Regions from separate parts of the Variovorax sp. GW823-FHT04F07 genome, predicted to be linked through region 2. Evidence: predicted binding sites of a transcription regulator. Region 2 holds the regulator's gene; each other region holds the start of a gene.

Region 1 (5,595 bases), on a different contig from region 2:
CGAACGCACCAGCGACGGCCCTTCGATGCCCAGCGCCTCGGCCACCGTGCCCTGGCGCACGCCGTCTTCCATGCGCCCGAGCACCACCACCGGCCAGGCCAGCGTCTGCGACAGGCCCACGTGCGCCACCGCCTTGTCGGCCGCCGCGCGGTAGCCGCGCTGGAGCACCGACAGCGAGGTGCCGAGCCGCATCAGCGCGTGTTCGCGCAACGGGGAGATGGGTTCGGTATCGGCCACGGCGTTATCAATTAGTTAGCTTGCTAACAATTATACGGGTTTCTACCGAGTCTTGCACGCGGCCGCGCACCACGTCAGCGCGCGGCCCAGGGAAAAGGGGGGAGAGAAAGAAAAGTGTGAAGCTCGCCGATAAGCCGGATTCTGTGCACCGGAGCCCTCTTGCGAAGACCCCGGCGTGACCGCCATTACTCTGGGCCGTTTGTCGCCAAACGGCTCGATGCCACCTACCCGCCAGCTCAGCGGAACCACCTCAATACTGGCCTACTTGGTGTTGCTGCGCGCAGAGATTGCCCGTTTCACCCGAACTGAATCGGCTCGTCTCTGTTGCTCTGATCCTCACCTCACGGTGGAGAGTCGTTAACTCCTGCGCTGTCCTGTGCAGTCCGGACGTTCCTCCAGTGCGATCTTTCGACCCGATGCTGTTGCCCGAAGGCAGAGCGTCGTCCCTTTCGGGCTTGCACCAGCGGCGGTCTGGCGTGCTTCACCGCTCGATTATCGCCCGCCCCATCAATGACCCTTCAAGCGGTGTCGCGCGCCGGCTGTCAGCCGGGCGTTTCGCCGTCGCCGGCCTGCACCAGGCCCAGCTTGCGCAGCGTCCGGTGGAAGTTGCTGCGGTCGATGCCGGCCTCGCGCGCGGCGCTGGCCACGCGGCCGCCGTGGCGGGCCAGCAGTTCCGAGAGCCAAGCCCGCTGGAAGGCCTCGGTTGCGTCGCGCAGCGTGCCGCCCGCGATGGCAGGCTCCGCGTGTTCGTTCGCCGGGGCCTGCACGGGCGCTGCCACGGCGCTTCCCACGACGGCGGCGCTGTCCAGCGCCAGGTGATGCGGCTCGATGGCCGTCCAGCGCGAGCCGCGCGGCTGTTCCCTGAACGCCCGCAGCGAGGCGCGGCTGATCACATGCTCGAGCTCGCGCACGTTGCCCGGCCAGCCGTGCGCCAGCATGGCGGCCTTCGACGCCGGCGAGAGCCGCAGGTTGCGCGCGCCCAGCCGGTGCTGGTTCTCCTCGAGAAAGCTGCCGGCGAGCACGAGCACGTCGCGCCCCCGCTCGCGCAGCGGCGCGACGACGAGCGGATAGACCGACAGCCGGTGGTACAGGTCGGCGCGAAAGCGCCCCTGCGCGATCGCCGCGGGCAGGTCGCGGTTGGTGGCCGCGATCACGCGCACGTCGACCTTGCGCATGCGGTCGCTGCCGGGGCGCTGCACCTCGCCGCTTTGCAGCACGCGCAGCAGCTTGGCCTGCACGCTCAGCGGCAGTTCGCCGACCTCGTCGAGAAAGAGCGTGCCGCCATCGGCGATCTCGAACTTGCCGTCGCGGTCCTGCACGGCGCCGGTGAACGCGCCGCGCTTGTGGCCGAAGAGTTCGCTGTCGGCCAACGACTCGGGCAGCGCCGCGCAGTTGACCTGCACCAGCGGCTGCTCGCTGCGACGCGAACGCGCGTGCAGGCGCTGCGCGACCAGGTCCTTGCCGACGCCGGTTTCGCCGAGCAGCAGCACCGTGAGGTCGGACACGGCGACGGTGTCGATCTCGTGGCACAGCTGCTTCATCGCGGGGCTGCTGCCCAGCAGTTCGCGCGGCGCGCCACGCCCCGCCCGCAGCGCCTGCGCGACGGCCTGCTCGCGCATCGCGCGCGCCTGCATCTCGCGGATCGTGTGGGCGGCCTCGATGCCGGTTTCGACGAGGGCGATCAATGCCTCCATCTGCGCCGGGCCCACGGCATCGAAGGCGTGCGGCTCCAGCGCATCCAGCGTGAGCAGGCCCCAGACGGCACCGCGCAGGCGCAGCGGTGCGCCCATGCAGTCGTGCACCGGCAGGATGCCCGGCTGGCCGGCGACGAGGCCGTCGTACGGGTCGGGCAGGTTGCTGTCGTGGGCGAAACGCAGGCCCCGTTCGCTGTCGAGCAGGCGCGCAAAACGCGGATGGGCGGCCACGGGAAACTGGCGCCCGAGGGTTTCGTCGCTCAGGCCGTCGACCGCGACGGGCTTCAGCACGTCGACGTCAAGCTGCAGCAGCGCGGCGGCATCGCAGCGGACCAGTCCGCGCGCGGCGGCGAGCAGCGATCGGTAGCGGGCGGCCTCGGCTTCGGGCTCGGGCGGCGAGGCCTCGGTGGTCGAATCGACACGTAATGTGGTCATACGTACAACGCTGGAGTTGTTGTGAATTTGACCACGAATGATAAATCCCCAATGGCGTCAAGCACTTGCAGCGGCCTTCCGGCTGGCACGGATCGTGAGATGACCAACGCATCTCAACCGAAGGACAGCCAGACCATGCACCCGCAAACCATCGCCATCGTCAAGTCCACCGTGCCCGCGCTCCAGGCCCACGGCGAGGCCATCACCAGCCACTTCTACAAGATCATGTTCGAGGGCCATCCGCAGGTGAAGGCCTTCTTCAACGAGGCGCACCAGGCCGCCGGCACCCAGGCACGCGCGCTGGCGGGCGCGGTCATCGCGTACGGCGCGCACATCGACCGGCTCGAAGCGATCGCCGGCGCCCTGCCCCGCATCATCCAGAAGCACGCCGCGCTGGGCGTGCTGCCGGAGCACTACCCGATCGTCGGCCACTACCTGCTGCGCGCCGTGAAGGAGGTGCTCGGCGATGCCGCGACCGACGAGGTGATCGCCGCCTGGGGCGAGGCCTACGAATCGCTGGCGGGCCTGCTCATCGCCGCGGAAGAAGCCGTCTACAGCGCCAACGCGGCGCAACCCGGCGGATGGCGCGGCACGCGCGAGTTCCGCGTGGCCCGGCGCGAGGACGAGAGCGAGGTCATCACCTCGTTCTACCTGGAGCCCGTGGACGGCGGCGCGCTGCTGGCGTTCACGCCGGGGCAGTACCTCACGCTGGTGCTGGAGATCGACGGCCAGCCGGTGCGGCGCAACTACTCGCTGTCCGACGCGCCGGGCAAGCCGTGGTACCGCATCAGCGTGAAGAAGGAAGAAGGCGGCCGCGCCTCGAACTGGCTCCACGCGGCCGCCGCGGTCGGCACGCGGCTGCAGGTGCAGGCGCCGTGCGGCGACTTCGTGCTGCAGCCCGCCGGTGAGCAGGCACGCCCCCTCGTGCTGGTGACGGGCGGCGTGGGCATCACGCCCGCGATGAGCATGCTCGAATCGGTGGCGCACACGGGCCGGCCGGTGCACTTCGTCCATGCGGCGCGGCACGGCGGCGCGCATGCCTTCCGCGCCCGCGTCGACGCGCTCGCGCAGCGGCATGCGAACGTGAAGCCGCTGTATGTCTACGACGCGCCGCGCGACACCGACACGCCGCACGCGACCGGCTTCGTCACCCGCGAGCTGCTGGCCGGGCTGCTGCCGGAAGACCGCGATGTCGACCTGTACTTTCTGGGACCGAAGCCCTTCATGCAGGCGGTGTATGCCAACGGGCTGGCGCTCGGCGTGCCGAAGCAGCAGCTGCGCTACGAGTTCTTCGGGCCGCTGGAAGCCCTGGAGGCCTGAACCGCAACGGCCTGCCATCCCCCCGTGCTGAAACGGTCGCGGGCCGGGTGCAACCCGGCCCAGGGGGCGCCACAATGCGCGCTGACCATCCGACCCTCGCACCCAAGGAGATTCCATGAAGGCCCAGAACATCCTCCAGACCATCGGCAACACGCCGCACATCCGCATCAACCGCCTGTTCGGCCATGCGAAGCAGCAGGTCTGGATCAAGTCGGAGCGCGCCAACCCCGGCGGCTCGATCAAGGACCGCATCGCGCTGTCGATGGTGGAAGACGCCGAGAAGAGCGGCGCACTGAAACCCGGCGGCACCATCGTCGAGCCGACCTCGGGCAACACCGGCATCGGCCTGGCGATGGTGGCGGCCGTCAAGGGCTACAAGCTGATCCTGGTGATGCCCGACAGCATGTCGGTGGAGCGCCGTCGCCTCATGCTGGCCTACGGCGCCACCTTCGACCTCACGCCGCGCGCCAACGGCATGAAGGGCTCCATCGCCCGCGCCGAGGAAATCGTGGCCGGCACGCCGGGCGCGTGGATGCCGCAGCAGTTCAACAACCCCGCCAACGTCGACGTGCACGTGCGCACCACGGCCGAAGAGATCGCGGCCGACTTTCCCGAGGGCATCGACGTGCTCATCACCGGCGTGGGCACGGGCGGCCACATCACCGGCGTGGCGAAGGTGCTCAAGAAGAAGTGGCCCAAGCTGCAGGTGTTCGCGGTGGAGCCGGTGGCCTCGCCCGTGATCTCGGGCGGCGCGCCGGCGCCCCACCCCATCCAGGGCATCGGCGCGGGCTTCATTCCGAAGAACCTGGACACCTCGCTGCTGGACGGCGTGCTGCAGGTCGACGCAGAGCCGGCGCGCGAAATGGCGCGCCGCTGCGCGGTCGAGGAAGGCATCCTGGTCGGCATCTCGTCGGGCGCGACGCTCGCGGCCATTGCGCAGAAGCTGCCTTCGCTGGCGCCCGATGCGGTGGTGCTGGGCTTCAACTACGACACGGGCGAGCGCTACCTGTCGGTCGAAGGCTTCCTGCCCGCCTGACCAGCTACAAGTTTCATAGCGCCTCGGGCGCTTAAAATCGTCGGTCTGCTTGATAACCACAAGCCCCACGACATGCTGCGAATCTCCGAACTCAAACTCCCGCTCGACCACGCGCCTGACGCGCTGGTTACCCTGATCGCCCGAACGCTCGACGTTCCGACTGAAGCGATCGCCTCCCACACCGTCTACAAGCGCAGCTTCGACGCCCGCAAGGTCGACCTGCTCACGGTCTACATCTGCGACGTGCAGCTGGCCGATGCCGCGCTCGAAGCCGCGCTGCTGGCCAAGCACGCCGCCCACCCGCACATCCAGCCCGCGCCCGACATGCGCTACACGCCGCCGGGCCAGGCGCCTGCGGATGCCACGCGCCCCGTGGTGATCGGCTTCGGCCCCTGCGGCATCTTCGCGGCGCTGATGCTCGCGAAGATGGGCTTCAAGCCCATCGTGCTCGAACGCGGCAAGACCGTGCGCCAGCGCACCCGCGACACCTGGGGCCTGTGGCGCAAGAGCGTGCTCAACCCCGAGTCGAACGTGCAGTTCGGCGAAGGCGGCGCCGGCACCTTCTCGGACGGCAAGCTCTACAGCCAGATCAAGGACCCGCGCTTCCTCGGCCGCAAGGTGATGGAAGAGTTCGTGAAGGCCGGCGCGCCGCCCGAAATTCTGTACGTCGCGCATCCGCACATCGGCACCTTCAAGCTGGTGAAGGTGGTGGAGAACATCCGCGAGCAGATCGTCGCGCTCGGCGGCGAGATCCGCTTCGAGCAGCGCGTCACCGACGTGCACGTCGAAGACGGCCATCTGCGTGGCCTCACCGTGCTCGACCAGACCACCGGCCAGAGCAGCGAGCTGCGCGCCGACCACGTCGTGATGGCA
Region 2 (5,595 bases):
AAGCTGGCCTATTACAAGCAGAAGCGCAACGCCGGCGACGAGTGGATCGAGGGCGAGTCGGAAGTCATCGAGTACGACAGCCGCGCCGACAACGTCAAGTTCATCCGCCGCGCCGTCATGCGCCGGCTGATCGGCGCCACGGCCAACGACGAGAGCAGCGGCGCGCTGATCGTCTACGACCAGAGCAACGACACCTACACCGTCAACGGCTCCCTCGTGCCGCCGAACGCCGGCGTCTCGGCGGGCGGCGGCGGCCGCGTGAAGGCCATCCTCACGCCGAAGGCCGCCGCGGCCCCGGCGGCGGGCGGTTCCGCACCGGCAGCCGGCGGCAAGAAGCCTGCGGCCCCGGCACCCACCCCCGCGCCCGGCGCCGGGCTGCGCCCGAGCACCACGCTGGGCGGCCCCGAAGGGGAAGGGCGCAAGTGATCGAAACCGCAGGAACCCAGACCGCCGACGGCATTCCGGGCAGCCGCCTCGTAGCGCGCGGCCTCAAGAAGAGCTACGGCAGCCGCACGGTCGTGAAAGACGTCTCGCTCGATGTGCAAAAGGGCGAGGTCGTCGGACTGCTCGGCCCCAACGGCGCGGGCAAGACCACCTCGTTCTACATGATCGTCGGGCTGGTGCGCGCCGACGCCGGCGAGATCACCATCGACGGCGAGCCCATCGCCCACATGCCCATCCACCGCCGCGCGCGCATGGGCCTGAGCTACCTGCCGCAGGAGGCCTCGATCTTCCGCAAGCTCACGGTCGAGGAAAACGTGCGCGCCGTGCTCGAGCTGCAGCGCGAGCCCGACGCCAACGGCCGCATGATGCCGCTGACCAAGCAGCACACCGAAGAGCGACTGGCCGACCTGCTGGCCGACCTGCGCGTGGACCACCTGCGCGATTCGCCCGCGCTCGCGCTGTCGGGCGGCGAGCGCCGCCGCGTTGAAATTGCACGCGCGCTGGCCACGCAGCCGCGCTTCATCCTGCTGGACGAGCCCTTCGCCGGCATCGACCCGATCGCGGTGATCGAGATCCAGCGGATCATCAGCTTTCTGAAAGAGCGCGGCATCGGCGTGCTCATCACCGACCACAACGTGCGTGAAACGCTGGGCATCTGCGATCACGCGTTCATCATCAGCGACGGGCACGTGCTGGCACAAGGCACACCCTCGGAGATCGTCGACAACGCCGAGGTACGCAGGGTGTACCTGGGCGAGCACTTCCGCATGTAAGGGAGGGTCGCGTCTCCATGAAGCAAGGGCTGTCCCTTCGCGTCTCGCAGCATCTGGCCTTGACGCCACAGCTGCAGCAGTCGATCCGGCTTCTGCAGCTCTCCACGCTCGAACTGAGCCAGGAGGTGGAGCAGATGCTGGACGAGAACCCGTTCCTCGAACGCACCGCGGAAGAAGCGGCGCGCGAGGAGTTCGGGCTCGATGCTGTCGACACGCCCGTGCCGCGCGACGATGGCGGTGAAACCGGCGAAGGCGATTTCGCCCCGGGGCCGACCAGCAGCGCGACGACCACCGCCAGCGAAACCACGTCCACGCCCGAATCCGATGGCCCCGCCGCCGAGATCACCGAGCGCGAGCCCGACTGGGAAGGCGACGGCACCGTCGAGATGGCACCCGACGACAGCGAGTGGGGCAGCGACGCACCCGCACGCCAGAACAACCTGGGCGACGACGAGCGCGCCGACGCCACCGAGCTCGCGCGCAGCCAGGAGTCGCTGCAGTCCTTCCTGCACCGCCAGGCGCTGAGCCTGCGGCTCAACGAGAACGACTGCGCCGCGCTGCGCTTTTTGATCGAATCGCTCAACGACGACGGCTACCTCGAAGACTCGCTGCCCGCATTGGCCTCGGGCCTGGCGGGCGACGACAACGACCAGTTCGACGACCTCGTGCACCACTTCCAGGTGGCGCTCGGCCTGCTGCAGAGCCTGGAGCCCGCCGGTGTCGGCGCGCGCGACCTCGGCGAATGCCTGAGCATCCAGCTGAAAGCACTCGCGAACGAAGACGAGACCGAGGCCGAAGCGCTCATCCGCAAGACCGCCATCGCGATCTGCAAGCAGCCGATGGAGCTGCTCGCGCGGCGCGACTTCAAGCGCCTGGCCACGCTCACGCGCACCAACGAAGAGCTGGTGCGCTCGGCGCTGCAGATCATTGCGCGCCTGGAGCCCAAGCCGGGCCGCCGCTTTGTCGACGTCGAACGCAACATCGTCATCCCCGACGTGATCGTCACCAAGACCGGGCGCGGCACCAACGTGAAGTTCCGCGTCATGCTGAATCCCGAGGTCATGCCGCGCCTGCGCGTGCACGACATCTACGCCGGCGCGCTCAAGTCGCACAAGGGCGAGGGCAGCCAGGCGCTGTCGCAGCGGCTGCAGGAGGCACGCTGGTTCATCAAGAACATCCAGCAGCGCTTCGACACCATCCTGCGCGTGAGCAACGCCATCGTCGAGCGCCAGAAGAGCTACTTCGTGCACGGCGAGCTGGCCATGCGCCCGCTGGTGCTGCGCGAGATCGCCGACGAACTGGGCCTGCACGAGTCGACCATCTCGCGCGTGACCACCGCCAAGTACATGGCCACGCCCTTCGGCACGGTCGAGCTCAAGTACTTCTTCGGCTCGGCGCTGGGCACCGAGACCGGCGGCAACGCGTCGAGCACGGCAGTGCGCGCGCTGATCAAGCAGTTCGTGAGTTCCGAGAGCATCAAGAAGCCGCTGTCCGACAGCCAGATTTCCGAGATGCTGAAAGAGCAGGGCATCGAGTGCGCGCGCCGCACCGTCGCCAAGTACCGCGAAGCGCTGCGCATCGCGCCCGCCAATCTGCGCAAGGCACTCTAGAAGACCGACGATGACGAGCCGCCTGCTGTCGCGCTGTGGGCATTGGGTGGTCGTCGTCGCGGCGGCGCTGCTGTTTGCCGGCTGCGCAACGCTGCCCGACGACGCACCGCGCCCGCCCACCAAGGCCATCGCCGTCTCGACCGACACTGCGCTCGGCAAGATCGCGCTGGCCTCGCAGCCCGACCCCGACCTCAGCGGCTTTCGCCTGATGCCCGGCGGCGACTTCGCCTTCGACACGCGGCTGCAGCTGGCGCGCCGCGCGCAGCGCACGCTCGACGTGCAGTACTACCAGATCGAGAACGACGAGACCGGCCGCTACCTGCTGCGCACCCTGCGCGATGCGGCCCAGCGCGGCGTGCGCGTGCGCCTGTTGATGGACGACCTGTACACCTCGGGCGAAGACGAGCTGCTGCTCGGGCTGGCTGCCACGCCGAACGTGGAGCTGCGCCTGTTCAACCCGTTCCCGGCCGGGCGCGGCAGCCTCTTGAAGCGCTTCACCGCGTCGCTGTTCGACTTCAGCCGCGTTAACCGCCGCATGCACAACAAGCTCTTCATCGCCGACGGTGCGATGGCGGTGGCGGGCGGGCGCAACATCGGCAACCAGTACTTCCGCCGCACCACCGGCCCGAATTTCATCGACCTCGACACCTTCGTCACGGGCGCGCTGATCCCGCGCCTGGGCGTGCTGTTCGACCAGTACTGGAACAGTCCGCACGTGCGCCCGATCGGCGCGGTCGTGCACACCGACCTGCCGCGCGAAGAGCTGCAGCGCCGCTTCGACGCCGCCACCGGCCCCGACACCACGCCGCCGCCGCCCAGGCCCGCGCCCAACGACCTGCTGGGCTACAGCCCGGTGGCCGACGACCTCGACGCCGGCAAGCTCGGCCTGATCTGGACCACCGCCGAGGCGTACGCCGATTCGCCCGACCGCGTGATCGGCAAGACCGCGTCGTACGGCGGCGTGCCGCTGCTCGACGTGGACAGCGTGCGCTACAACGTGGTCGAGCAGATGCGCCGCGCGCGCAGCGAGGTGACGCTGGTCTCGCCCTACCTGATCCCGGGCGCGTCGGGGCTGGAGGTGATGCGCGAGATCCGCGGGCGCAACGTGAAGATCAGCGTGGTCACCAACTCGCTCGCCGCCACCGACGAGCCGCTCGTGCACACCGCCTACCGCCGCTACCGCGCCGACATGCTGGCGCTGGGCGCCGAGCTGCACGAGCTGAGTTCCGCGCGCACGCGGCGCAGCGTCCGCCTCGGCCTGTTCGGCACGTCGGTGGGGCGGCTGCACGCCAAGTCGGCGGTGATCGACCAGCGCATCCTGTTCGTCGGCTCGATGAATTTCGATCCGCGCTCCGAGGTCCACAACACCGAGATCGGCCTGTTCATCCGCAGCCCCGAGATGGCGCAGCAGACCCTGAAGCTGCTCGACGTGCTCAAGCAGCAGGGCGCCTACCGGCTGCGCTTTGCCGAGGGCGGCGATGCAGCGGCAGGCGGCTCGCGGCGCATCGAATGGGTCAGCGAGGAAGGCGGCAAGACCACGGTGTTGCACGAAGAGCCCGACTCGGGCTTCTGGGACCGCACCATGCTCGAGCTGCTGGCGCCGCTCACGCCGGAGAGCCTGCTGTAGCGGCTCAGGTGCCGCGCACCGCCGACCACACGAGCCGCAGGCCCAGCAGGCCCATCACGCCGCCGGCCGCGCGGTCGATCCAGGTCTTGTAGCGCAGGTAGGCCGCGCGTGGCGCGGCCGAGGACAGCGCCAGCGCGACGATCGCGTACCAGCCCGTCTCGATGCAGAAGATCACCGCCGGCACCGCGAGCGCCAGCACCAGCGGCACCTCGCGCGGCAGGAAGGCCGCGAAGATGCTCGCGTACACCACCGCCGTCTTCGGGTTGCTGACCTGCGTGGCCAGGCCGAGCAGGAAGGTGCGTCCGCTGCGGCCCTGGCTTCGGGGCGAGGCGTCCGTGTCGGGCGTGATCGCGAGCGGCTGGCGCGCGCCGCGCCAGATGCGAAAGCCCAGGTAGATCAGGTACGCGCCGCCGAAGGCCTTGATCGCGAGGTACAGGCCCGGCACCGCGAGGAACGCCGCTTGCAGCCCGGCCAGCGCCGCGATGGAGAACGCCAGCCCGCCAGCGCCCATGCCCAGCGCCGCCGCGAGCCCGTCGCTGCGCGAGGCCACGGCGGTGCGCGCCACCATCACGAAGCTCGGGCCCGGGCTCATCGCGCCCACGGCCATGGCGCCGGCAATGCCGAGCAGGGACAGGAGGTGGGCGTCGGTCATGAGTGGACTCCGGTGGGGGATGGGTTCATTGCACGTTCACGGCTTCGACCTGCACCAGCAGCTTCACCTTGTTCTCGAAGCCGAAGTTCAGGCCCCAGGTGATGCCCCAGTCGCTGCGCTGCACGGTGGCCTCGAAGTCGCCGCCGCAGACCTGGCGGTTGATGAGCGGGTTCAGGTAGCAGTTGAAGCGCACGGCCTTCAGCGTCACCGGCTTGGTCTGGCCCATGAGCGTGAGCGTGCCGGGTACATCGGTCACCTTGTCGCCGCTGAAGTCGATGCGCTCGGCCACGAAGCGGCCGGTGGGGAATTCGGCCACGTTGAAGAAGTCCTTGCTCTGCACGTGGCGGTTGAGCAGGTCGACGCCGGTGTTGATGGAGCTGATGTCCATCGTGATGTCGACCTTGCCGCCGGTGCCGCTGCCGTCGATCTGCACCGAGCCGTCCTTGGTGCTGAAGCGGCCGCGGTTGGTGGTGGTGCCGTAGTGGCCCA
Region 3 (5,595 bases), on a different contig from region 2:
CTACTCGCCGCAGGACCACAGCGGCATCGACTTCGCGGACCTCGCGATCATCAGCGAAGGCCGCTTCAAGCGCTGACGCGCGCCCCGTTGCGTTACTTCGCGGCGGAGGCCGCGGCGGCCGGGGCCGACGCGCCAGGCGCCGGCGTGGCCGCCGGTGCGGGGGCGTGCGTCGTGTCGCCGCCGTGCTTCTCGCCGGACATGTCGATCTTGTCGCCGCCCATCGAAATCACATACAGGGCAATGGCGGCGAAGATGACGAAGCCGACTACGATTTTCCACATGGGTACTGTCTCCTGAGAAGGTGAAACGGGGGATGAAGAGGGTTCAAGAAAAAGGCCTCATGCCGCGGGGCATGAAGCCTCTTTGTTGAACGGAGGGCAGCCGCCGCGCGGCCCCCTCCAGATGCCGCCGAGGATCAGTCGTTGGCGTAGATGTCCACGTCCTTGGTCTCGCGGATGAACAGCGTGCCGATCACCAGCGTGATGCCCGCGATGATGATCGGGTACCACAGGCCGTTGTACATGTTGCCGGTCGAGGCCACGATGGCGAAGGCGGTGGTCGGCAGCAGGCCGCCGAACCAGCCGTTGCCGATGTGGTACGGCAGGCTCATCGAGGTGTAGCGGATGCGCGTGGGGAACATCTCGACCAGCATCGCGGCGATCGGGCCGTAGACCATGGTCACCAGCAGCACCAGCCAGAACAGCAGCACGATGGTCAGCACCTTGTTGATCTTGGCGGGGTCGGCCTTGGACGGGTAGCCGGCAACCTTCAGGTCTTCGGCCACGCCCTTCTTGAAGGCGGCGATGGCCTTGACGCTGGTCTCGTCGAACTTGGAGTTCGCGACCACGCCGGTGGGCGCCTCGACGGTCTTGTCGCCGATCTTCACGACGGCCGCGGAGCCGGGTGCGCCGGCCACGTTCTCGTAGCTCACCGAGTTCTGCACGAGGTAGCGCTTGGCGATGTCGCACGAGCTCTTGAAGTCGATCTCGCGGGCCACCGGGTTGCCCTGGAACGAGCAGGTCTTCGGGTCGGCCGTCACGGTGACGCCGGCCGTGGCTTGCGCGCGGGCCAGGTCGGGGTTGGCGGCTTCGGTCAGCATCTTGAAGACCGGGAAGTAGGTGACCACGGCCAGCAGGCAACCGGCCATGATGATCGGCTTGCGGCCGATCTTGTCGGACAGCGTGCCGAACACCACGAAGAAGGGCGTACCGAGCAGCAGCGCGGCGGCGATCATCAGGTTGGCCGTGGTCGCATCGACCTTGAGCTGCTGCGTCAGGAAGAACAGCGCATAGAACTGGCCCGAGTACCAGACCACGGCCTGGCCGGCCGTGAGGCCGATCAGCGCCAGGATCACGATCTTCAGGTTCTTCCACTGGCCGAAGGATTCGGCGAGCGGTGCCTTCGAGGTCTTGCCCTCGGCCTTCATCTTCTGGAAGGCCGGCGACTCCGACAGCGTCAGGCGGATCCACACCGAGATGGCCAGGAGCAGGATGGAGACCAGGAACGGAATGCGCCAGCCCCACTCGCCGAAGGCCTGCTCACCGAGCCAGGTGCGCACGCCCAGGATCACGATCAGGCTCAGGAACAGGCCGAGCGTGGCCGTGGTCTGGATCCACGAGGTGTAGGCACCGCGCTTGCCGTGCGGCGAGTGCTCGGCCACGTAGGTGGCAGCACCGCCGTACTCGCCGCCGAGCGCCAGGCCCTGCAGCATGCGCAGCGCGATCAGGATCACCGGCGCCGCGACGCCGATGGTCGCGTAGCTGGGCAAGAGGCCGACGATGAAGGTCGACAGGCCCATGATCAGGATGGTCACCAGGAAGGTGTACTTGCGACCGATCATGTCGCCCAGGCGGCCGAACACGATGGCGCCGAACGGACGCACCAGGAAGCCGGCGGCAAACGCCAGCAGCGCGAAGATGAAGGCTGCGCCCGCATCCAGGCCGCTGAAGAACTGCTTCGCGATGATCGCGGCGAGCGAACCGTACAGATAGAAGTCGTACCACTCGAACACGGTGCCGAGCGAGGAGGCGAAGATGACCTTCTTCTCCTCCGCGGACATGGGCCGGGGGGCCGGATGCGGCACTCCCCTTGAATCTAGCGTGGCTGCCATCGTCGTCTCCTGGTGTGTATGTATGCGTCCATCGGTTCCCGGCATTCGGGACCGTGGGGCATTCTTGGAGGCGCGACTGACCCGAGGCTTTCGCGAAACTGAACGGGCGCTTACGGTTTAGGGTGAAACCCGCGCTGCTCGTTTCAGCTTGTAAGAAACAAGGACCCTGCGCGGGTTTGTCCTCAGTCCTTGCTGCGAAGCAGCAAAAAAGCCTCAGCCCTTGCGCAGCAACGAGGGCCGCTGGTCGGCGCCGGTCCATTGCGGGCCGTCGAACCAGGCATCGCCCTGCAGGTAGGCGCGCAGCATCGCCAGGCCGTCGAAGCCCCAGAACAAGCGCCCGTCGACCACGTAGCACGGCACGCCGAACACGCCCTGCGCCACGGCCTCGTCGGTGTTGCGCTTGAGCAGGGCCTTGTTGTCGTCGCCGTTCACGTCGCGCTTCGGTGGCAGCTGCGCGGTGAGCGTAGCCAGCCGCGTGGCATCGCCCGCCTCTTCGCCGCCGCGCCACACATGGCGAAAGAGGGTCTCGGCCGCGAGGCGGCTGATGCTGCCGTCGTCGCCCGTGGCCACGGCCAGGCGCAGGTGCGGCAGCGGGTTGTAAGGGTGCGAGGCCGGCATCTCGATGGGGATGCCGTGCGCCTGGCCCAGCCACAGCACGTGGCGGTAGGTCCAGCTGCGCTTCGAAGGAATCTCGGCCGGGCCGAGCTGGCCGTGGTGCTTGAGCAGCGCGCCCAGCAGCACCGGCTTGTAGGCCACGCTCACGCTCAGGCCTTCGAGCGCCTCGGGCAGGTGCTCGAACGTCAGGTGCGCGTAGGGCGAGATGAAATCGAGATAGAAGTCGATGTGCTTCATGCGTCGTGGTCTCCTGTGGTGGGTTCGGGCACGCGCCAGATGCCGGCCTGGGCCCGCAGTTCGATCGCGCGCCACACCTGGCGGCGGCTGTCGTCTTCCATCTTGCTCCAGCCGGCGATCTCGGGGATGGTGCGCAGGCACCCTTCGCAGAAGCCGCTCAGGCGGTCCATGCGGCACACCGACGAGCACGGCGAGGGCACCTCGCCTTCCGTGCGCTGCACGGTCCCGGCGCGCTCGGCGAGCGCATGCGCTTCGTCGAAGTTCACACCACGTCGGCCACCGGCGCGCCGGTGAGCTTCTCGAGATCGGTCGGGTGCAGCTGGAACACCGCGTGCGGATGGCCCGCGGCGGCCCAGATCTCCTCGAAGCGGAACAGCTCGCGATCGATCAGCACCACGGGCTTGGTCACGTGCCCCACCGGCGACACGCCGCCGATGGTGAAGCCGGTGCGCGCCTTCACGAAGTCGGCGTCGGCGCGGCCGGTCTTGCCGACGATGGCATCAACCTTCTTCTCGTCGACGCGCTTGTCGCCCGAGGTGATGACCAGCACCGCCGCCTCGTCGCTCTTGCGGCGGAAGATGATGCTCTTGGCGATCTGCCCGACCGAGATGCCGAGCGCGTCGGCGGCCTGCTGCGCGGTGCGGCAGGCGTCGTCGAGCATGCGGGGCGCATGGGGATGGCCGGCGTCCTGCAGCACGCGGGAGACGCGCTGGACACCTTCAGGGAGGGAATGGAGTTCGGAGCCGCACATGGCAAGTTCTTCGAGGTTCGTGGGGGCGTTCGCCCTGCGTTGCAAGGCCCCGAGCATACGGAAAAGCCCCGCGCACCGGCGCCGCCGCCCCCTTGCGCCCCTCCACCCCGGCGCACCAATGCGGAGAGCGCCAGCGCACGACGCCCGTGCGCGGCGTGCCGGCCCCGGTCCGTTTTCGGTGCGCCATCGGCCGATGAGGCCCGCCGCACGGGATTTTGAGCGCGGCACGCTTATTGCTGAACACGGTGGCGACCCACCGGCCTCTGCGGCGGGTTCGCAATGCCTCCGCTAACGACGGCGGGGTTCAAGCGCACCGATGGCCGCCCGCCGCCGGTTCGTCTGCTCCAACCCATTTCGCATCCGTTCCGTCGCGGGGGCCCCAACGACGCGGTCTGTTCGACAGCGGCTGCGGGGGCGCCTTCCAGGGCCGGTTGCGTGCAGGACCCCCAATGAAGATCGCAGTCATCGGCCACGGCATGGTCGGCCACAAGTTCCTCGAGCAACTCCACACGCTCGGCATTCCCGGCGCACAGGTCACCGTGCTGTGCGAAGAGCCACGCCCGGCCTACGACCGGGTGCACCTGTCCGAGTATTTCTCCGGCAAGACGGCCGACGACCTGTCGCTGGTCGAGCCCGGCTTCTTCGAGCGCAGCGGCTTCACGCTGCGCCTGGCCGCGCGGGCCGTGGCCGTCGAGCGGCGCAACAACACCGTGACCACGGCCGACGGCGAGGTGATCGCCTACGACAAGCTGGTGCTCGCCACCGGCTCCAACCCCTTCGTGCCGGCCGTGCCGGGCCGCGACCGGCCGAACTGTTTTGTCTACCGCACCATCGAGGACCTGGACGCCATGAAGGCCTGCGGCGCCAGGTCGCGCAGCGGCGTGGTGGTGGGCGGCGGCCTGCTGGGCCTGGAATGCGCCAAGGCGCTGCGCGACATGGGCCTGGAAACGCACGTCGTCGAGTTCGCGCCGCGCCTGATGGCGGTGCAGGTCGACGAAGGCGGCGGCCGTGCATTGCGCGGCAGCATCGAGGCGCTGGGCCTGCACGTGCACACCGGCCGCAACACGGTGGAGATCACCGACGGCGCGAGCGCGCGGCACCGCATGGTGTTCGCCGACGGCACGCACCTGGAGACCGACATGATCGTGTTCTCCGCCGGCATCCGTCCGCGCGACGAACTCGCACGCCAGAGCCTGCTGGCCGTGGGTCCGCGCGGCGGCGTGGCGATCGACAGCCACTGCCGCACCAGCGACCGCAACGTCTACGCCATCGGCGAATGCGCGGCGTGGAACGAACAGACCTTCGGCCTCGTCGCGCCGGGCTACGACATGGCGCGCGTGGCCGCGCGCCACATCGCCGGCCAGGACGACGCCGCCTTCACCGGCGCCGACCTGAGCACCAAGCTCAAGCTGATGGGCGTCGACGTGGCCAGCATCGGCGACGCGCACGGCAAGACGCCGAAGTCGCGCGCCTACCAGTACATCGACGAGCGCAAGCAGGTCTACAAGAAGATCGTGGTCAGCGAAGACGGCAAGCAGCTGCTGGGCGCGGTGCTGGTCGGCGACGCCACCGAGTACGGCACGCTGCTGCAGCTGGCGCTCAACGGCATCGCGCTGCCCGACGAGCCCGAGTTCCTGATCCTGCCGTCGAGCGACGGCAAGGCCAAGCCGGGCCTGGGCGTCGATGCGCTGCCCGACAGCGCGCAGATCTGCTCGTGCAACAGCGTCACCAAGGGCCAGATCTGCGAGGCCGTGGGCCAGGGCGTGTGCACGCCCGCCGAGATGAAGGCCTGCACCCAGGCCGGCGCCACCTGCGGCGGCTGCGTGCCGCTGGTCACGCAGGTCATGAAGATGGAAATGGCCAAGCGCGGCATGGCCGTGAA
Region 4 (5,595 bases), on a different contig from region 2:
CATGTAGGCACCGACCAGGCCGGCGATACCGGCGTTGATGTGCACCACGGTGCCGCCGGCGAAGTCGAGCGCGCCGTCCTTGCCCAGCAGGCCGCCGCCCCACACGATGTGGGCCATGGGCACGTAGCTGAAGGTGAACCAGATCACCGAGAACAGCAGCACGGCCGAAAACTTGGCGCGTTCTGCAAAAGCGCCGACGATCAGCGCCACGGTGATGGCCGCGAAGGTGCCCTGGAAGGCGAAGAACACGTATTCGGGGATCGTGGTCAGCGCGCCGAAGGTCTCCTGCGTGATGCCCTTCATGAAGATCTTGTCGAAGCTTCCGAAGAAGTTGCCGTCGCCCGTGAAGGCCAGGCTGTAGCCGTAGATGGCCCACAGCAGGCTGATGAGCGAGAAGATCACGAAGACCTGCATCAGCACCGACAGCATGTTCTTGGAACGGCCCAGGCCGCCGTAGAACAGCGCCAGGCCGGGAATGGTCATCAGGATCACGAGCAGGGTCGAGGTGAGCATCCAGGCGGTGTCGCCGGAGTCGACCTTGGGCGCGGGGGCGGCGGCCGGTGCGGCGGGCGCAGCTTCGGCAGCAGCGGGTGCCGCAGCCGCTGCAGGAGCGGGCGCAGCCGCGGCAGGTGCAGCAGGTGCCGATGCAGCCGGTGCCTCAGGGGTGGCGGCGGGTGCCTGGGCCAGCGCCGAAGTACCGGCGACGAAGACGCTCAAGCCGAGCGCAAGAGAGACAAGAAGTTTTTTCATAGTCGTTGTTCTTTCGGGCCAGGACTCGATCAGAGGGCTTCGCGGCCCGTTTCGCCGGTGCGGATGCGCACGACCTGCTCGAGGTTGTAGACAAAGATCTTGCCGTCGCCGATCTTCCCGGTGCGCGCGGCACCTTCCACCGCCTCGATCACGCGGTCGACCAGCTCGTCGGAGATGGCCGCCTCGATCTTCACCTTGGGCAGGAAGTCGACCACGTACTCGGCGCCGCGGTACAGCTCGGTGTGGCCCTTCTGGCGACCGAAGCCCTTCACTTCCGTGACGGTGATGCCCTGCACGCCGATGGCCGAGAGCGCTTCGCGCACCTCGTCGAGCTTGAACGGTTTGATGATGGCTGTGACCAGCTTCATGATGAGTTGCTCCTTCTGGATGGATGAAAGGCGGCGCGGCAACGTGGGCCGCGCCTGGTTGTTGTGTCGATTACAGCGTCTTCGTCAGCGTGAGGATGAAGCGTGCCTTGTTGGGCGAGTAGTAGGTGGTGCCGAAGGTGCCGAAGTCGGGGATCTCGATGCCCGGGTAGGCCACGACCTGGTAGTTGGACTTCTTGTTGGCGCCCTGCACCGAGCCCGTGAGCGTCAGGCCGCTGCCGAAGTCGTAGGTGGCGCCGATGTTGTAGTCCACGTAGCTCTTGTAGCCCAGGCTGCGGATGTCGCTGGACATGTTGGTGAAGCCGACGGCCGCCTTGAGCGTGACCTTGGGCACGATCTCCTTGCTGTAGGCCAGGTTCAGGTAGCCGGTGTTGCGGCCCTTCAGGCCCGAGCCCGTCTTGGCGCCGGCGTAGCCGAAGTAGTCCTTGGACACCGTGTGCGAGTACTTGGCCGTGAACGAGCCGAAGCTGTCGTTGGCGTAGGTGGCGCCCACGTACAGCTCGGTGGTGTTGCCCACCGAGTTGCCCGGGTAGATGTAGGTGAGCGCACCGACGTCCATGTCGACCGGGCCGGCCTTGAACTTGTAGCCGCCGTACAGGTCGCTCTCGATGCTGTTGCCCTTGAGCCAGTTGACGCTAGAGTTCCAGTTGCCGACGTAGAAGCCGCTGTCGCCGAAGGCGTAGTCGAAGCCGCCCTGAATGGCGGGCTTGAAGCCCTTGGTCTTGGCGTAGTCGTTCTTGCCGATCATGTCCTGGTCCTGGCCGCGGAACTTGTAGTTCGTGGTCAGCGAGACATTGCCCGTGAGCAGGGGCGCGGGCGCCGGTGCGGCGGCGTCGGCGGCCTGGGCCATGGCGGCGCCCGAGGCGGTCAGTGCAGTGGCCAGAACGATCAACGCCTGGGCGGCGGTACGGTGCGTCATCAGGGAACTCCTCGCAAGTGTGTTGTTGGACCTGAGCACCCTCAAAGCAGGGAGCGTGCCAAACTGCACGAATACCGCCCCGGCCAGAGGGCGCAGGTGTCCGGCGATGAGCGCCAAATCGTTACAAGCCCTGTTTCCGGCAGTTGCACACGCTTGCACGCTGCACGGTCCTGGGCTTGCACGTCGCAGGCGCACCAACTTGGGGAGAGGGAGAAAAATGAGTCTGTCTTTGGTGCAAAGCCGCGCCTTGCTCGGCCTGGAGGCCGCCGCCGTCACGGTCGAGGTGCATCTGGCGAACGGCCTGCCGAGCTTCACGCTGGTCGGGCTGGCCGAGACCGAGGTCAAGGAGGCGCGCGAGCGCGTGCGCTCGGCGATCCAGAACGCCGGGCTCGAATTTCCGACCAACAAGAAGATCGTGGTGAATCTCGCCCCGGCCGACCTGCCGAAGGACTCGGGCCGCTTCGACCTGCCCATTGCCCTGGGCATCCTCGCGGCCAGCGGGCAGATCGAGAACGCCCGCCTCGCCGGCCACGAGTTCGCCGGTGAGCTGTCGCTGTCGGGCGAACTGCGCCCCGTGCGCGGCGCGCTCGCGATGGCCGTGGCCACCTACACCCAGGGCTCGGCCGTGCGGCTGGTGCTGCCCCTGGACAGCGCCCAGGAGGCCGCGCTGGTGCCCGGCGCGCAGGTGTACGGCGCCCGGCACCTGCTCGACGTGGTGCGCCAGTTCGTCGCCAGCGGCGGCGGGCCGGTCGACGCGACCGACGACGGCTGGACCCGCGTGCGCGCCGCGCCCGGCGACGGCGCCCCGCGCTATGCCGACCTGGCCGACGTCAAGGGCCACACCGGCGCCAAGCGCGCCCTCGAGATTGCCGCGGCCGGCGGCCACAGCCTGCTCATGATGGGCGAGCCGGGCTCGGGCAAGTCGATGCTGGCGCACCGCTTCGCCGGCCTGCTGCCGCCGATGAACGTGGACGAAGCGCTGGAGAGCGCGGCCATCGCCAGCCTCGACGGCCGGCTGGCGCCCGAGCGCTGGATGAGCCGCCCGACGGCCACGCCGCACCACACGGCGAGCGCGGTGGCGCTGGTGGGCGGCGGCTCGCCGCCCCGGCCGGGCGAGATCTCGCGCGCGCACCACGGCGTGCTGTTTCTCGACGAGTTCCCCGAGTTCACGCGCGGCGCGCTCGAAGCCCTGCGCGAGCCGCTGGAGACCGGCACCATCACGATCACCCGCGCCGCCCGGCGCGCGGAGTTTCCGGCACGCTTCCAGCTCATCGCCGCGATGAACCCCTGCCCCTGCGGCTACCTCGGTTCCACGCTGAAGCCATGCCGCTGCACGCCCGAGCGCATCGCGCGCTACCAGAGCAAGCTCAGCGGCCCGCTGCTGGACCGCATCGACCTGCACATCGAGGTGGCGGCCGTGTCGGCGCCGCAGCTGCTCGATGCGCCGGCGGGCGAATCGACCGACAGCATCCGCGCGCGCGTGGTGGGCGCACGCGACCGCGCGCTGCAACGCCAGGGCCACGCGAACCAGGCGTTGCAGGGGCGTGCGATCGACACGCACGCCGTGCTCGACGGCCCCGCCCGCCAGCTGCTGCAGCAGGCGGCCGCGCGGCTGGGCTGGTCGGCGCGCAGCACGCACCGCGCGCTGAAGGTGGCACGCACCATCGCCGACCTCGCGGGGCAGGACGCCGTGCAGGCGGCGCACGTGGCGGAGGCCGTGCAGTACCGCCGCGCATTGCGCACCGGCACGCCCTGACCCGCCGCCCTCTTACTTGAACTCGTGGCTCACGACCGGTGCGGACTTGCTGTCCTGCACCGTCACGCGCTGGCGGTAGGCCGTGAGGTCGCCGTTGCGCACCTCGATCGTGTAGATGCCCGGGCGCAGCGGCAGCGACTTGAGCGGCGGGCTCACGCCGCGGTCGGCGCCGTCGATGAAGACCTGGCCCCAGGGCCGGATGTTGAACTGCACGCGGCCCATGCCGGGTGCCGCGGCCGGCGGCGGTGGCGGGGCCGGCGGTGCGCCCGCGATCACGGTCGGCACGGGGTTCGTGCTGCCCGCGGCGGGCGGCGGCGGTGACTGCCGGTTGAGCTGGGCGATGGCGTTGCGCGCCTCGCGCGCATGCAGGCCGCGGCGGTGGCGCCGCAGGTAGGCCTCGTAGCCTTCGCGGGTGTTCTCGGCCTGGGCCAGGTTCCAGTCTTCCACCTCGGCGACCACGGCGGGGTCGGGGGGCGGCGGCGCTTCGGGTTGCGCCGGCGGTGCAGGCGGCGCGGACTGTGCCTCGGGCTCGGCCGGCGGCGCAGCAGGCGGCGTGGGCGCGGCGGCGATGGGCACGTTGTCGAGCGGGCTCAGCGGGGCGCTGGCCGATGCGGCGGGCGCGGACGCCGGCGGCGCCTCGGAGGTCGCGCCGGCCGGCGGCATCGCGGCCGGGGGCGCGCCCGGATCGGACATCGGCGTGCCGGGCGGCGGCGCGGCCGCAATCATCGGATCGGACGGTGCCTTGGCCGTCAGCCGCCAGCCGATCCAGCCGCCGACCGCGAACAGCGCCAGCACCAACGCACCGACGAGGAACCACGGCGGGCGCTTCGATGCCTTCTTCGGTCGTGCGACAGGCGATGGCGGCGCAGGCGGCGGCGGTGCCTGCACGCGCGCGGTCGCCGCTTCCACAGGCACGGGCTGCACCTCGGGCGCGGGCGGTGGCGCTTCCTCCACCGGCTCCGGTGCAGGCGGCTCCTGCGGCACGGGCGCCGCGACGGGCACGACAACAGCGGCAGCAGCAGCCGGCGGCGCCGCCCGGTCCACCACATACAGATCGCCCAGCTTCACCAACCCCAGCTCCGCCGCGAAGGCCGCCACCGTCTGCGTGCGGTCCTTGCTGTGCACGGCCAGCGTGTGGTCCACCGCGGCGCAGAAGGCCAGGCTCAGGTCGTCGCGGTCCATCGACGACAGCGGCACGTAGGCATCCTGCACGCTGCGCACCACGGCCGAGGGCGGCGGGTGGCCGGTCACCGCGCGGTACAGCACGGCGCCCAGCGCATAGAGGTCGGTCCACGCGCCCTGCAGCAGCGTGTTGTCGTCGGCGTACTGCTCGATCGGCGAGTAGCCCGACTTCACCATCACCGCGACCTCGTCGACCAGGTCGGCGATCGACTTGCGCGCGGCGCCGAAGTCCAGCAGCACCGGGCGGTCGTCCTGCTGCTGGATGAAGATGTTGTCGGGCGCGATGTCGCGGTGGAAGCACTGGCTGTGGTGCAGCGTGTCGAGCGCGCCCAGCAGCGGCCCCAGCATGCCCAGCAGCCAGGGCTCGGTCAGCGTGGCCGGCTCGCTCTCGGCCAGCTGGCGCAGCGTGCGGCCCTTGTACAGCTGGATCGCCATGTAGGCGGTGGAGTTGGCCTCCCAGAAGCGATGCACCCGCACCAGCGCCGGGTGGCTGAACTGCGCCAGCGTGCGCGCCTCGTTGATGAAGCTGCGCAGCCCCGCCGCGAAGGTGGCGGTGAGCCGCTCGGAGCGCACGTGCACGCTGTTGTCGCCCACGCGGCGCG

The links. The regulator sigma-54, encoded in region 2, starts transcription at its own class of promoters, with help from an activator protein. The targets are predictions, from matches to a motif close to TGGCANGNAANCTGCTTT.
Region 1: hmpA (NO-inducible flavohemoprotein) is a predicted target of sigma-54. The motif match lies at 2,450-2,467, and genes of this name have one in related genera.
Region 3: nirB (nitrite reductase large subunit NirB) is a predicted target of sigma-54. The motif match lies at 3,936-3,953, and genes of this name have one in related genera.
Region 4: AC1RAA_RS26460 (TorF family putative porin) is a predicted target of sigma-54. The motif match lies at 2,099-2,116, and genes of this name have one in related genera.

What each region holds. Positions count from the first base shown of each region.
Region 1 covers NZ_JBXAIG010000005.1:183,874-189,468, reverse strand. Annotated here, with positions in the region: gene AC1RAA_RS22725 (MarR family winged helix-turn-helix transcriptional regulator) at 1-192, opposite strand, end outside; RNA gene rnpB (RNase P RNA component class A) at 352-720, opposite strand; gene norR (nitric oxide reductase transcriptional regulator NorR) at 780-2,366, opposite strand; gene hmpA (NO-inducible flavohemoprotein) at 2,502-3,686, shown strand; gene cysK (cysteine synthase A) at 3,802-4,722, shown strand; gene AC1RAA_RS22700 (NAD(P)/FAD-dependent oxidoreductase) at 4,795-5,595, shown strand, end outside.
Region 2 covers NZ_JBXAIG010000009.1:109,350-114,944, reverse strand. Annotated here, with positions in the region: gene lptA (lipopolysaccharide transport periplasmic protein LptA) at 1-426, shown strand, start outside; gene lptB (LPS export ABC transporter ATP-binding protein) at 423-1,217, shown strand; gene rpoN (RNA polymerase factor sigma-54) at 1,235-2,827, shown strand; gene AC1RAA_RS29105 (phospholipase D family protein) at 2,838-4,454, shown strand; gene AC1RAA_RS29100 (LysE family translocator) at 4,459-5,106, opposite strand; gene AC1RAA_RS29095 (YceI family protein) at 5,132-5,595, opposite strand, start outside.
Region 3 covers NZ_JBXAIG010000003.1:787,010-792,604, forward strand. Annotated here, with positions in the region: gene AC1RAA_RS18940 (ABC transporter substrate-binding protein) at 1-76, shown strand, start outside; gene AC1RAA_RS18945 (hypothetical protein) at 93-281, opposite strand; gene AC1RAA_RS18950 (MFS transporter) at 416-2,110, opposite strand; gene AC1RAA_RS18955 (2-hydroxychromene-2-carboxylate isomerase) at 2,324-2,962, opposite strand; gene AC1RAA_RS18960 (DUF1289 domain-containing protein) at 2,959-3,228, opposite strand; gene AC1RAA_RS18965 (YbaK/EbsC family protein) at 3,225-3,713, opposite strand; gene nirB (nitrite reductase large subunit NirB) at 4,163-5,595, shown strand, end outside.
Region 4 covers NZ_JBXAIG010000007.1:92,740-98,334, reverse strand. Annotated here, with positions in the region: gene AC1RAA_RS26470 (ammonium transporter) at 1-750, opposite strand, end outside; gene glnK (P-II family nitrogen regulator) at 780-1,118, opposite strand; gene AC1RAA_RS26460 (TorF family putative porin) at 1,189-2,055, opposite strand; gene AC1RAA_RS26455 (YifB family Mg chelatase-like AAA ATPase) at 2,273-3,811, shown strand; gene AC1RAA_RS26450 (serine/threonine-protein kinase) at 3,824-5,595, opposite strand, start outside.